Regions from separate parts of the Peribacillus sp. 05N428 genome, predicted to be linked through region 1. Evidence: predicted binding sites of a transcription regulator. Region 1 holds the regulator's gene; each other region holds the start of a gene.

Region 1 (4,256 bases):
ATGATCGACCACATTATAAGAATCGCGGTTATAGCTTTCAGCCAAGTGACGTTCAGCCATTGCCATTCCGACTGCCATTGCAATACCTTGTCCAAGCGGCCCGGTAGTTGCATCTACACCAGCCGTATGTCCGAATTCAGGATGTCCTGGAGTTTTACTGCCCCATTGACGGAAGCTTTTCAAATCATCGATAGATAAGCCATAGCCCGATAAATGAAGAAGGCTGTATAACAGCATAGAACCATGTCCAGCTGAAAGAACAAAGCGATCTCTATTAAACCAATCTGGATTTTTCGGGTTATGGTTCATATATTCGGTCCATAGTTTATACGCCATTGGCGCTGCCCCCATTGGCATACCTGGATGGCCGGAATTAGCCTTTTCAATTGCATCAATTGATAATGTACGAATCGTATTGATAGAAAGTGCATCTAATTTATCTAACATATTGTAAAAACATCCCTTCCTGTAATGTACCTCTTTATATTATAGTGACAAGCATAATATCACAACTAAAATCACTATTTACTGCCTCAATATTAAAATTTTCTAGAAATAAGAGAAGCCCCTATTTAGATTAAACTAAATAGGAGAATACATACATGAATGCACTCTCTTTTTACTCCAAAATGCCAAAGAATCCTCAAATGGAATGTTCCATCAGAGGAATCCAAGCATTAATGTAAATTTCGTTTTTCTTTTATATTTTTTATCTTTTGAGGAGTGACGTCATTACCCTCTGGATCCACGACTTTCACATGCTCCAACGTGTCGGACATGGATTTTCTGAATGTTTCCAAATATTCACTTCTCAATTGGGTTTGCTCTTTCGCTTCAACTTCCGTCAAGCCTTCAGCCTTTGCCTTTTTAGAAAGTACATTTATACGGGCTATTTTTTCTTTTGATAACATAATTTCGCTCCTTCATAATCTGCGGATATTGTCATGGTATTAAAAAAAAAGCGAAATTACAAGTTCTATGATTTACTTTCCTTTGTATTCATTTGATGTTCGAGAAAACGCCTGTTCACAGTAGCCTTAGATACATTGTATCCAAAGCCCCTTAATGTGGCTGCGATTTCTGAGAATGTCAACCCATTGGCACGCAGTTTAATAATTTCTTCAATAGGAATCTCCATACGGTCCCTTCCAGTGGAATTCCTTTGGTTGTGAAGATTTTTTTGAGGACGGTACCCTTTTTCAACGGCTCTCATCATTCCGCGCTTTATTTTAAGATTATGTAGTTTCCTTTGATATTCTTCTACAATGCCCACTATCTGGATGACCATGGCATCCGAATCCGATAACTCCAGCTCCCCATCGTGTGAGAGCGTATAAATTTTCACATCTTCTTTAAGGATGACATGGAAAAGGGCTATTTTGGCATTCCCTCTTCCCAGTCTTGTTTCGTCCTGGATTAAAAGGACTTCAGCTTCTTTGGTTTTAAATAGTTCGAGCATGTCAAAAATGCCATCCCGATTCAACTCATAACCACTTGCCTGTTCTTTTATAATGGAGACAACTTCCACATCCATCTTTTCAGCCAATTTGACTAATTCATCTTCCTGCCTTGCCAATGATGTTTCCTGTGACTCTTTTTCGGTGCTGACCCTACAATAGATTACCGCCTTCATAATACCCTACCTTTACTACTTACTGCTCACTGGCCAAATTCTGGACAAGTTCTTCCCCTTTAACCGGTATGACAATGATTTGTCCAGGTTTTATCGAATCCGCACTGACTCCATTATTCTCTTCTATCCAACCAATGAATTCTTTTTTTGTCAAATTTGTTTCTTCATATTCTTCGGCAATTCCCCATAGGGTGTCACCTTCGCTTACTTCTATAGAAAGGAAATCCTTTTTTTGATCATTGTTCAATGTACAAGAGAATAAAATTGAAAAGATGAATACTGATCCCGCTAATAGAATCGTATAAATATAATTTTTGTATAATTTTTTCATAATAATCCCTCCAAAGCGAATGTTCGTTCGTATGTTATGATCAAATTATAATACGAACGTTTGTTTCAGTCAACAACAAAATTCGAACTTATGTTTGTATAGAGATGGGGGCCATGCTATAATGTAGCAAAGAACATTGGGGAAGAGGTGCACAAATGACAAAACTATCAAAACGGCAGCAAGATATTCTTGATTTCATTAAAGAAGAGGTTCGCCAAAAAGGGTATCCGCCTTCCGTACGGGAGATTGGCGAAGCAGTGGGACTTGCATCAAGTTCAACAGTACACGGACATTTATCCCGCCTGGAAAGTAAAGGCCTTATTAGACGTGACCCAACCAAGCCAAGGGCCATTGAAATAATGAATTTGGAGGAAGCGAACAATATTCCCAAAGCCAATGTCGTGAACGTGCCGTTACTTGGAAAAGTAACAGCGGGCATGCCGATAACAGCTATTGAGAACATTGAAGAATACTTTCCGCTTCCCGAAAGCATGGTTCCACATGATGACCATGTATTCATGCTGGAAATCATGGGTGAAAGTATGATTGAAGCAGGAATTCATGATGGAGATTATGTCATCGTGAAACAACAAAGCAGTGCCAATAATGGAGATATCGTCGTGGCGATGACGGAAGATGATGAAGCCACTGTAAAACGATTCTTTAAGGAACCGGATTACATAAGGCTTCAGCCTGAGAACTCAAATATGGAACCAATTATTTTACGAGATGTTTCGATACTTGGAAAAGTAATAGGCTTATATAGACAAATACACTAAAAGCGCTTCCCGCGCTTTTTTTGTTTGTTTAATTTATGTCCAGAATTCTCTCAATATGCATTTGGAAGAGTAGATATTGAAATATTTTTTAATAGAATCTAGTTTCATGGGAAATTAAACATCCTTTATAACGGATGAAAGTTAGACCATCGCCTTTCTGGTAATATGTACTTTGGAAGAAAGCTCATTGAAATAAAAAAAAGAGGGTTTAAAATCCCCCCTTTACAATTAATTTCACTTTTAACCTTTGGTTCACTTTAATAAGGTTAGATCGACCAAGTCATTCCACCAATATGTCCTGTTTAATTTTCTGGCCATAAGGAGCAATTTGCTTAATGAATGTTTCCTTGCTCATTAGATCTTTCATTACCAAGCATAAATCTTTATTTCCAGGGAACTCACTCCTAAATATATCCACCTAACACCCGTTGAATTAATACTTTTATATAGGAGTACGGCTGTTTACATTGGCGGAATTACCATCTCCCTAGTTACCCGTACCATTTCGCACCTACCTCATATTTCATCAAAAAAATGCCTCCTCAACTAAGAGAAGGCATTTCGCTATTTCTCAATATAGACCGAACGAATCAGCGTCCGGGTTCTTTCGGTACCATCCACATTTTTTTCCTTAACATCTATTGTTACATTATAAACACCTGACTTAGGTACTTCTGGAAGGGTGCCAGTAAAATTTTCAGTATCCATTGCCTTAATTGAGTTTTTTTCACTAATTTCATTACCGGTTTCATCTATCAGATGAACCAAAAATGTTGTACTGATTGGTCTTTTTTTATCATTCATTGGATTCTTTATTAAAAATTTTGCATCTTTTTGCTTAACTTTACCGGCCATACTTAATGTAATGGGATTCTTTTCGTTAAATTGGGCTGTGAACAGGAAGGCGTCTTTTGGCGATTTAGTCTTCATTCGTACTTTCCAGTCACCAATTTCAAGGTTATTTCTGTAGAATGATTGGATGGTTGCACCATTAAAAAAGGAAGTTTCATTTTTGGCTGAATGGACCTTTAAGGAAGGTGAATACTTTTTATTGGATGGAGAAATCAATTCAACCTCGACATCATTTGAGGCTGTATATATGCTTATATTACCTGGGGCCGCTTCATTTACATGGAAGCTTTGTTCGACCCAGACATTTTGTTTCAGGACATCACCCAGAACGGTTTGAGCGAGTGCGGTTGTAATGACATCATCTTCAACTCGTTCTTTATAATTGACATGATATGCAGGAATCCCAGTGGTGGATGTGCTTTTTAAATAGGGTTCAATTCTTGAAAATACAGCTGAGCCAACTCGAATATTGTCGTGATCAAAGTTGGGATCCGTAAATAAATGTGTTGCATAGGGTATTTTTGTACTCCATACATTCACCAGTCCATCATTTTCCCCATATGATGATAAATATTGTCCCCCCATTGATAAGGCTGATAGTACCGGGCCTCTGTTCATACCTGCCACAGTGAAATACAAGTTTTTACGAGAGTTAACATGG
Region 2 (4,256 bases), on a different contig from region 1:
TCATGGACCGTTCTAACAAATGCCGATTCTCTTATATCACGTCAGTCCTTTCATCACGATGCCGTTTCGAAAATGAAAGGCTGTCCCTTGGGGAACAGCCCTTCCGCTCATCATTCCATTATCCTTACATCCGCTATATCGGAAAGCCTGATATAGTGAGCCTGCTCAAACCGGTCAACGATATGGAGCTTTTGGGTGAGCTCATTATAATAATGGATCCTGCCGATTAACAGCTGATACCGGTTTCCTTCATAATGAGCAATCGTGACATCCTTTCTTTCCTCCATCGCTTCCCCCATTACCGCATTCATTTCTTCCAGTTGCTGCTCATCCAGGATGCGCTTCGTTTCATAGCCATCCTCCACCACCCAATCCCGGAGCATCTTCACATGTTCCGGCAACATCATCGATGTCCATTTGATACGGCCGCGATCACGAATCATTCTTTTCCCTCCTTTCAAAGTCAGCCTTACGCCTTATGCCCACCAAGCAGCTTGCTTCGGTATACGGCTGTACCTGCTTCTGTATACGAAACGGCACGCAATAACGATTTGGCTCCATATTTGTGGCGGATTCGATCAACCGTGTAACTCAATTCCCGCTTCTTCCAGCGCGAAGCATCAAATAAAGTCAGCTGCATCTCATTATCATCCACAATATTCGAGAGTCTGACCTCTATGCTTCGAACCGTTTTTTGCTTATAGTTCTCATGGAAAAGCTCCAGGCAAACTTTATATAACTCCATCGTGATGTTGGTCGGTTCATTAATCGAACGCGAACGATGGAAACCTCCGCCAAACTCATCCTTGCTGTAACCAATGCCTAGGCTCACCGTTCTTCCTGCCTTACGATGGGTGCGTGCCCTTCTTCCAACTTCTTCGCAAATTTCCAGCATGACCTGCTTTACCTCATGCTCATCCTTATAATCCCGCAGCAGGATTTGACTTTTGCCGAAGCTGACCTGCCCTTCGATGATCGCTGCCCCCATATCGGATAAATCTATTCCCCAGGCATGGTGGTAAAGCTGATTGCCCATAATTCCAAACTTCGCTTCAAGTAATTCAAGATCATAATTGGCAAGCTGCCCAACCGTAAATATACCCATTCCATGAAGGGTTTTTTCTACGCGCCTGCCGATCCCCCACATTTCACGAAGCGGGGAAATCGGCCAAAGTTTGCTTGGCACATCCTCATACTTCCATTCTGCAATCCCCTGATGTTTGGCTTCCAAATCAAGGCAAAGTTTTGCCATGAGCATGTTCGGTCCAATTCCAATGGCACAGGGGAGCTGTAATTCCCGTTCAATTTCATCTTTTATCTTTTCAGCTATCATGCGGGCATCTCCCCATAAAGAAGCGGCACCATCGACTTTCACAAAACTTTCGTCCACACTATATACGTGAATCGCTTCTTTTGGCACATAACGGTTGAACAAGCGGGTGATTTCCGTCGAAACCCTTAAATAAGTCGCCATTTTAGGTTCAACGACGACAATCCTCGGGTCATTCGGGATCTCAAACATCCGCGAACCTGTCTTGATGCCAAATTCCTTCTTCATCTTTGGAGAAGCCGCGAGCACAATGCTCCCTGTCCTCTTCAAATCACCAACCACCGCCAGATAACAATCAAGCGGGTCCAGACCAAGCATGACCGCTGAACAGCTTGCATAAAAACTTTTCATATCGATACACATAATTGATTGTTTCGGCATCGTCCCATAATCCATCATTTCTTCACCCTAACAAGAATATACGTTCGCTTTATTATATTCATAACTTTAACCGAATATACGTTCTTATTCAATGGAAGTTTTCATACAAATTTCTACTTTTTATTGTAATTTCCTTGAAAAATATAATAGATACTAAAAATGGATAAAATACCAAATTTAAACTTAGCATCCAGATTGTTTTTTTGAAAAAGATTAATTGGTAGCTTGAATAATTTTAAGTAGGTCCATATGCTTAGTCTTTTAAAATCCCCCCACCCTTTTCAACAGGCTTTCGTCTACTTGGAATCCAGTCTTAATGCTCATTTTTTGTAATGAAAATGTAACCAAAATTATGTCTATTTGTCATAATGGTATTGTAGGATAATATTGTTAAGAAATAATAGAGAGATAGATAGAGAGGAAATGAAAATTATGAAGAAATGGATCGCTTCAGCTGCTGTTGCATCTGCCATGATGCTAACCCCACTGCAAGCCTTTGCCAATATTGGAGACCAAACCCTCAGACCCGGAATGACACATAGTGATGTCAAACAACTACAACAACTATTAAAAACCAAAGGTTATTTCACATATTCAGGTTCACTGACTACATATTACGGCACCTATTCTGTATCTGCAGTAAAAAAATTCCAAAAAGCCAAAGGGTTGACTGCCGACGGAATTGCCGGCCGTAACACATTTAATGCGCTTGGTGTTTATAATGTCAATAATACTAGCTTGATCAGCTATGCAAAAACCTTAATAGGCAAACCCTACAAATGGGGCGGAACAACACCAACTGGATTTGACTGCTCAGGCTTCGTCTATTACGTATTCCAGAAATCTCAAGGAATTACCTTACCGCGTACAACATCCTTGCTCTATTCCAATACGGGTTTAAAAGTATCTTCACCAGCTAAGGGTGATCTTGTATTCTTTGATACTTCTTCTGGAAGAACAGGAGTATCCCATGTTGGGATCTATATCGGAAATGGTCAATTCATTAGTGCTACGTCTTCCAAAGGAATAACCATTACGGATATGGATAATTCTTATTGGAAACCAAAATATTTAGGTGCGAAAACTTTATAAAATCCAGGACAAACAGCCGGACGGAATTCAAAGTGATTCAGTCCGGTTGTTTTATTTTATATATAATATTTCATCCGTTACATCCTCAACTGTCACAATGAATGAAGAATCCAAGTTGGAACGATTCATCATTTCGATATTATAAACATGCTCTGAAGGTAAATGGGCGACTTCGAGAACCATGAATCGCTGACTTTCCGCTTTGCTGACATGATCGAGAGCAGCAATGACCGCCCTTTGTTCGGCCAAGCTATTTTCATCCGTCAAAACAAGAATCAATTCCGCTTCCGCTTTCCCAGGAAATGATTTCTTCACCCCGCCCCGGTGCCATGGTTTCACTTTCATCCCTATTTCCAGTTCGGAATAATCGAGGTCATTACCATGTTGATCTTGAATATATGTATCATTGGTCACCTTATAGTACGTCCCTTTAATTAAAATCCTCTTATCGTCAAGATCCGTAATGAAACCTTCTTCCCCTTTATCAATGGATTCATCCATGTTCCAATCGGGGGATTGACAGCTGCCCAGAATAAGGGCGACGAATAAATATATATAAAGGTTTACCATCATCTTCATGAAAATCCCTCCTAATAGAAATAGACGGACTCCCCATGAAATAGTTACCCATTCAAATGATAACTTCGGTTAAATCAAAGGGGAATGTCATCGACATTCCCCTTTACCTATTATTGGACCATTTTTCGTCTGGTATCGAAAGACTAGCCTACTTTTTGAAAAATGCTTTTTTTCCTAATGTTTCGGTGACCTTCGGAAACATGTTATACCATTTCCCAGCTAAATTCATCCAGCCAGGGAGATTGATTTCCCTCTTGTTGGTCAGCATCGCCGCAACGATTTTAGCAGCGACATCTCCAGGCTTAAGCATGAATTTTTCAACGTTCTTTAAGTATGTACCTGATTCATCCGCAATGTTAAAGAAATTCGTTTCTATAGGGCCAGGATTGACGGTGGTCACAAAAACATGATCTTCCATCAGTTCGAGCCGAAGTGCGTTTGAATAGCCAAGAACTGCGAACTTGGTAGAAGAGTACAATGTTGATTTAGGAGTGGCGATTTTACCGGCCTGTGAAGCGATATTGATGATATGCCCCGATTTTCTCTGCTTCATATACGGCAGAACCAGCTTTGTGCAGGCCATTAATCCAATGACGTTGACAGCAAACATTGCTTTCGTTTCATTTAATTCCGTATCCTGCGCTTCTTTAAACGTGCCGAAACCAGCATTGTTGACCAACACATCCACTTCACCTATTTGCTCATGGATGTCATTAAAAACATTTGTCACCTGATCAGTGTCTGCAACGTCAAGCTTATAGGCATATGCATCAATCCCATATTGGGTGATCAGTTCATTCTTCAGCAGCAGTAATTTATCCATGCTTCTGGCCAAGAGGACGAGACGGCCTCCCTGTTTTGCACTTTGAATGGC
Region 3 (4,256 bases), on a different contig from region 1:
TTGCTCCCGGTCTTGCAGCTGATAATGCATCAGCGGCAGCCACAAGCACTGAAATGATGGAAGTTGGTTCCGTATCGCCATGATGTGAAGCGATGCTGTTAATGACAGTTGGATGCTCTTTATATTTGGTTGCTAATTCAACGCCAATTTCAACGTGACTGCCTTCCACTTCATGATCGATCGCTTTCCCAATATCATGCAATAAACCTGCACGGCGGGCAAGAACTTCATCCTCACCAAGCTCAGCGGCCAGTAAACCTGAAAGCTGGGCCACTTCAATTGAATGTTTAAGTACGTTTTGCCCATAACTGGTACGGAATTTCAAACGTCCTAGTATTTTGATGAGATCTGGATGGAGACCGTGAACTCCAACTTCAAAAGTAGTCTGTTCACCAATTTCACGAATATGTTCATCTACCTCACGTCTTGCTTTGTCAACCATTTCTTCAATGCGAGCCGGATGGATCCGTCCGTCCTGAACAAGTTTCTCAAGAGCCAAGCGTGCCGTTTCCCGTCTAATTGGATCGAATCCAGATAAAATGACAGCTTCAGGAGTATCATCAATAATAAGGTCAATACCTGTTAGCGTTTCTAACGTCCGGATATTTCGTCCTTCACGTCCGATTATCCGTCCTTTCATTTCATCGTTTGGAAGATTTACTACAGAAACGGTGGTCTCTGCAACATGATCAGCCGCACAACGCTGAATGGCAAGAGAAAGGACTTCTTTTGCTTTTTTATCAGCTTCTTCTTTGGCACGGGTATCACTTTCTTTAATCATAAGCGCTACATCGTGAGCAAGCTCGTTTTCCATTCGGTCTATAATGATTGCTTTAGCCTCTTCACGAGTTAAACCGGAAACACGTTCAAGCTCTGTTTGCTGCTTACGAACCATCTCTTCCACTTTGCTTTCCATCTCTTCAATATGCTGTTGTCTTTGGTTTAGAGAATCATCTTTTTTCTCCAAAAGGCTCTCACGTTTGTCTAACGTTTCATCCTTACGGTCCAGATTCTCTTCTCTTTGCAATAACCGATTTTCTTGTTTTTGTAATTCGTTCCTTCTTTCACGGGCTTCCCGATCCGAATCGGCACGAACTTTATGAATTTCATCTTTTGCTTCCAACAAGGCTTCTTTCTTAAGTGCTTCCGCTTCACGTTTTGCATCCTCAAGGATGTGTTCTGCAGAGCCCTTTGCCCCTGCTATTCTACTCTCAAATTTTGATTTGTGAATAAAATAACCAACAACTGCACCGACGATTAGGCCAAGCAAAGTGAAGATGATTGTCATGGGTTCCATCGTTTCACCTCCCCTTGCTATGAACTTTTTACATAAAATGTTGAACTGTCGGCAAGTACATTGCACATAAATTCAATATACAGCACTTAATTTTCAAAATTTTAGTTTGAAAAATTGTAAAATATACATATTAATTGTATAGTTGAGAATTTTTATTGTCAAGCGTTTGTCCCTTATGTATCAATGATTATTCAAGTTTTCTTAATATTAACCATCATAATGTACAGCATTCATTATGGAAGAAGTCTGTAAATCTGATTACAATGCCATTTAATCCGCTGGAAATTTCGCATTTTTCTTAAAATATACAGAAAAGGCCTAAGCGAATAAGCTTAGGCCTTTTCCAAATATCATTAATCAAGCAATTCAAAATGCTCTTCTGTTTCATTTTCTTCTGGTGGTAATTCATGCTCTCCATCAAGATTATAGTGATCTCTGATTTTCTGAGAAATTTCCTGAGCGATATCCTGATTTTCTTTCAGGAACAGCTTCGCATTTTCACGGCCTTGTCCGACACGCTCTTCATTGTATGAATACCATGAGCCGCTTTTAAGGACGATATCAAGGTCTGCACCCATATCGATGATTTCACCTTCCTGTGAAATCCCTTGACCATACATGATGTCAACTTCTGCTTGGCGGAATGGTGGAGCAACCTTGTTTTTTACAACTTTGATTTTCGTTTTATTACCCACGATTTCATTACCTTGTTTTAATTGCTCCGCACGGCGCACTTCCAGACGAACAGTTGAATAGAACTTCAATGCCCGGCCTCCCGGAGTCGTTTCTGGATTCCCAAACATAACACCGATTTTTTCACGGACTTGGTTAATGAAAATGGCAATGGTATTTGATTTATTAATGGAACCAGACAGTTTTCTAAGTGCCTGAGACATCATCCGGGCTTGGAGACCCATATGGGAATCTCCCATTTCGCCTTCGATTTCAGCTTTAGGAACAAGTGCTGCCACCGAGTCAATGACAATGATATCTACCGCTCCGCTTCGAACTAACGCTTCAGCAATCTCTAAGGCTTGTTCACCCGTATCAGGCTGTGAAAGCAGTAACTCATCGATATTCACACCAAGTTTTTCTGAATATGCTGGATCTAAAGCATGCTCGGCATCAATAAATGCAGCCGTCCCGCCAGTCTTTTGTACCTCTGCAATGGCATGTAATGCTACAGTCGTTTTACCGGAGCTTTCAGGTCCATATATCTCAATGACCCGGCCTCTTGGATATCCGCCCACTCCCAACGCTACGTCCAATGCTAAAGAACCGCTTGAGATCGTTGAAATCCTACGATCAGTCTGTTCCCCAAGTTTCATAATCGAACCTTTACCAAATTGTTTCTCAATTTGTTTTAACGCCATATCTAAAGCCGCTTGACGATCACTCACTCAATTTCCTCCTCTATATTCAACTAATCGGCTGTCCGATTAAAGGTGTACTTACGTTAGCAATTATTCGAGATCAAGGTTTGTAACCTGTCTCAAAACCTATCTTTACTATATACTCTTTTTACTATTTTGCCAAGCAAAAAGTCGAACATTCATTCGTTTTTTTCTTTCGGGATATTCTTTGTAAAAAAGCGTTTTAGCTTAAGGAAATCTCCATTTCGCTTCACTTACTCCCTAAAAAAAACATTTTCATTGAATTAACTTTTTTCTTTTTTCCCTATTTTTCAAGAAACAAACTTCTAAAACCAAATAAAAAGCAGAGCTGTAAAAAAGCTCTGCTTATGGCGTTTATAAATCCCTTAATAGGTAATGACAACCGTACTTCACACTCCGAATACGGTTTTGCGCCCTGCTTCCGGAAAGATTCAACTCCTTGAAGTGAGTGTTTCCATCCCGATAGGAAATGCCAATAAATACTGTACCTACAGGCTTGCCTTCTTGTTCGTCCGGCCCCGCAACACCCGTAAAGCTTATGCCTACATCCGCATCGAGCTTACTCCGGACATTAGAGGCCATTTCCATTGCACACTCACCGCTGACCACCCCATACTCAGATATGGTATCATCACTGACGCCGAGGACATTGGACTTCGCATCATTCGTATAGCAGACCATTCCGCCCTTAAAGACTTTACCGGCGCCCGGGATGGTTGTCAGCTGTTCTTGGAACATCCCCCCGGTCAAGCTTTCAGCTGCCGCGATTGAAAGCTTGCGGACCGTTAATTCTTTTACAAGTTCCTTTATTAGCGAAGTATTATCACTTCCATAATGGAACTTGCCGACCCGGCTAAGAATTTCTTTTTCCGTTTCTAAAATAAGTTCTTCGCATTTTTCTTTAGAAGGGCCTTTGGCGGTGATCCTTAACGTCACTTCCCCTTCGGCTGCAAGCGGAGCGATTGTCGGATTCGTTTGATTGACAAGGAGATCTTCAATCACCGTTTCCAGTTCGGCTTCACCTATACCGTAGAACCGAAGAACCTTGGAATCGATCCGTTCATGCTTTTCCAATTTATTCATGATTTTTTCATAACCATAACTTAAAAACATCGGCTCCATTTCACTTGGTGGACCAGGCAGGAGCATATATGTAATCCCAGATTTGGACAAAACCATTCCCGGGGCCATGCCATGATCGTTTGCCAACACTTCACTGCCTTCCAAGACAAGGGCCTGCTTTTTGTTGTTTTCCGTCATCGGCCGTTCCCGTTTTTGGAAGTAAGCTTCAATGGATTGCAAAGCTTCATCATTAAAAACGAGCTTTTTCCCGATATGGCGAGCAATCGTTTCTTTCGTTAAGTCATCTTTGGTAGGACCAAGCCCACCGGTAAAAACAATCAAGTTCGCCCTCGATTCAGCGATTTCTATAGCTTGTTGTAATCGGCGGTCGTTATCTCCGACCACAGTATGGTAAAAAACGTTGATTCCCATTTCCGCAAACTGCTGCGATAAGAATCTTCCATTAGTGTTATTGATTTGACCTAAAAGAAGCTCTGAGCCCA

What was found. Region 1 encodes LexA, which represses DNA repair genes until DNA is damaged. Its sites were predicted from a motif close to CGAACATATGTTCG; they were not measured.
Region 2: the regulator LexA is predicted to act here: its motif matches at 1,783-1,796, upstream of AC1DIV_RS26315 (Y-family DNA polymerase).
Region 3: the regulator LexA is predicted to act here: its motif matches at 2,843-2,856, upstream of recA (recombinase RecA).

The regions. Positions count from the first base shown of each region.
Region 1 covers NZ_JBFTMS010000014.1:62,868-67,123, forward strand. The annotation lists gene tkt (transketolase) at 1-447, opposite strand, end outside; gene AC1DIV_RS14825 (DUF896 domain-containing protein) at 678-911, opposite strand; gene AC1DIV_RS14830 (YneB family resolvase-like protein) at 977-1,633, opposite strand; gene yneA (cell division suppressor protein YneA) at 1,653-1,964, opposite strand; gene lexA (transcriptional repressor LexA) at 2,120-2,743, shown strand; gene AC1DIV_RS14845 (esterase/lipase family protein) at 3,308-4,256, opposite strand, start outside.
Region 2 covers NZ_JBFTMS010000050.1:22,989-27,244, forward strand. The annotation lists gene AC1DIV_RS26310 (YolD-like family protein) at 111-443, opposite strand; gene AC1DIV_RS26315 (Y-family DNA polymerase) at 470-1,729, opposite strand; gene AC1DIV_RS26320 (C40 family peptidase) at 2,144-2,803, shown strand; gene AC1DIV_RS26325 (hypothetical protein) at 2,855-3,382, opposite strand; gene AC1DIV_RS26330 (SDR family NAD(P)-dependent oxidoreductase) at 3,531-4,256, opposite strand, start outside.
Region 3 covers NZ_JBFTMS010000011.1:40,097-44,352, forward strand. The annotation lists gene rny (ribonuclease Y) at 1-1,297, opposite strand, end outside; gene recA (recombinase RecA) at 1,651-2,697, opposite strand; gene AC1DIV_RS12650 (competence/damage-inducible protein A) at 3,046-4,256, opposite strand, start outside.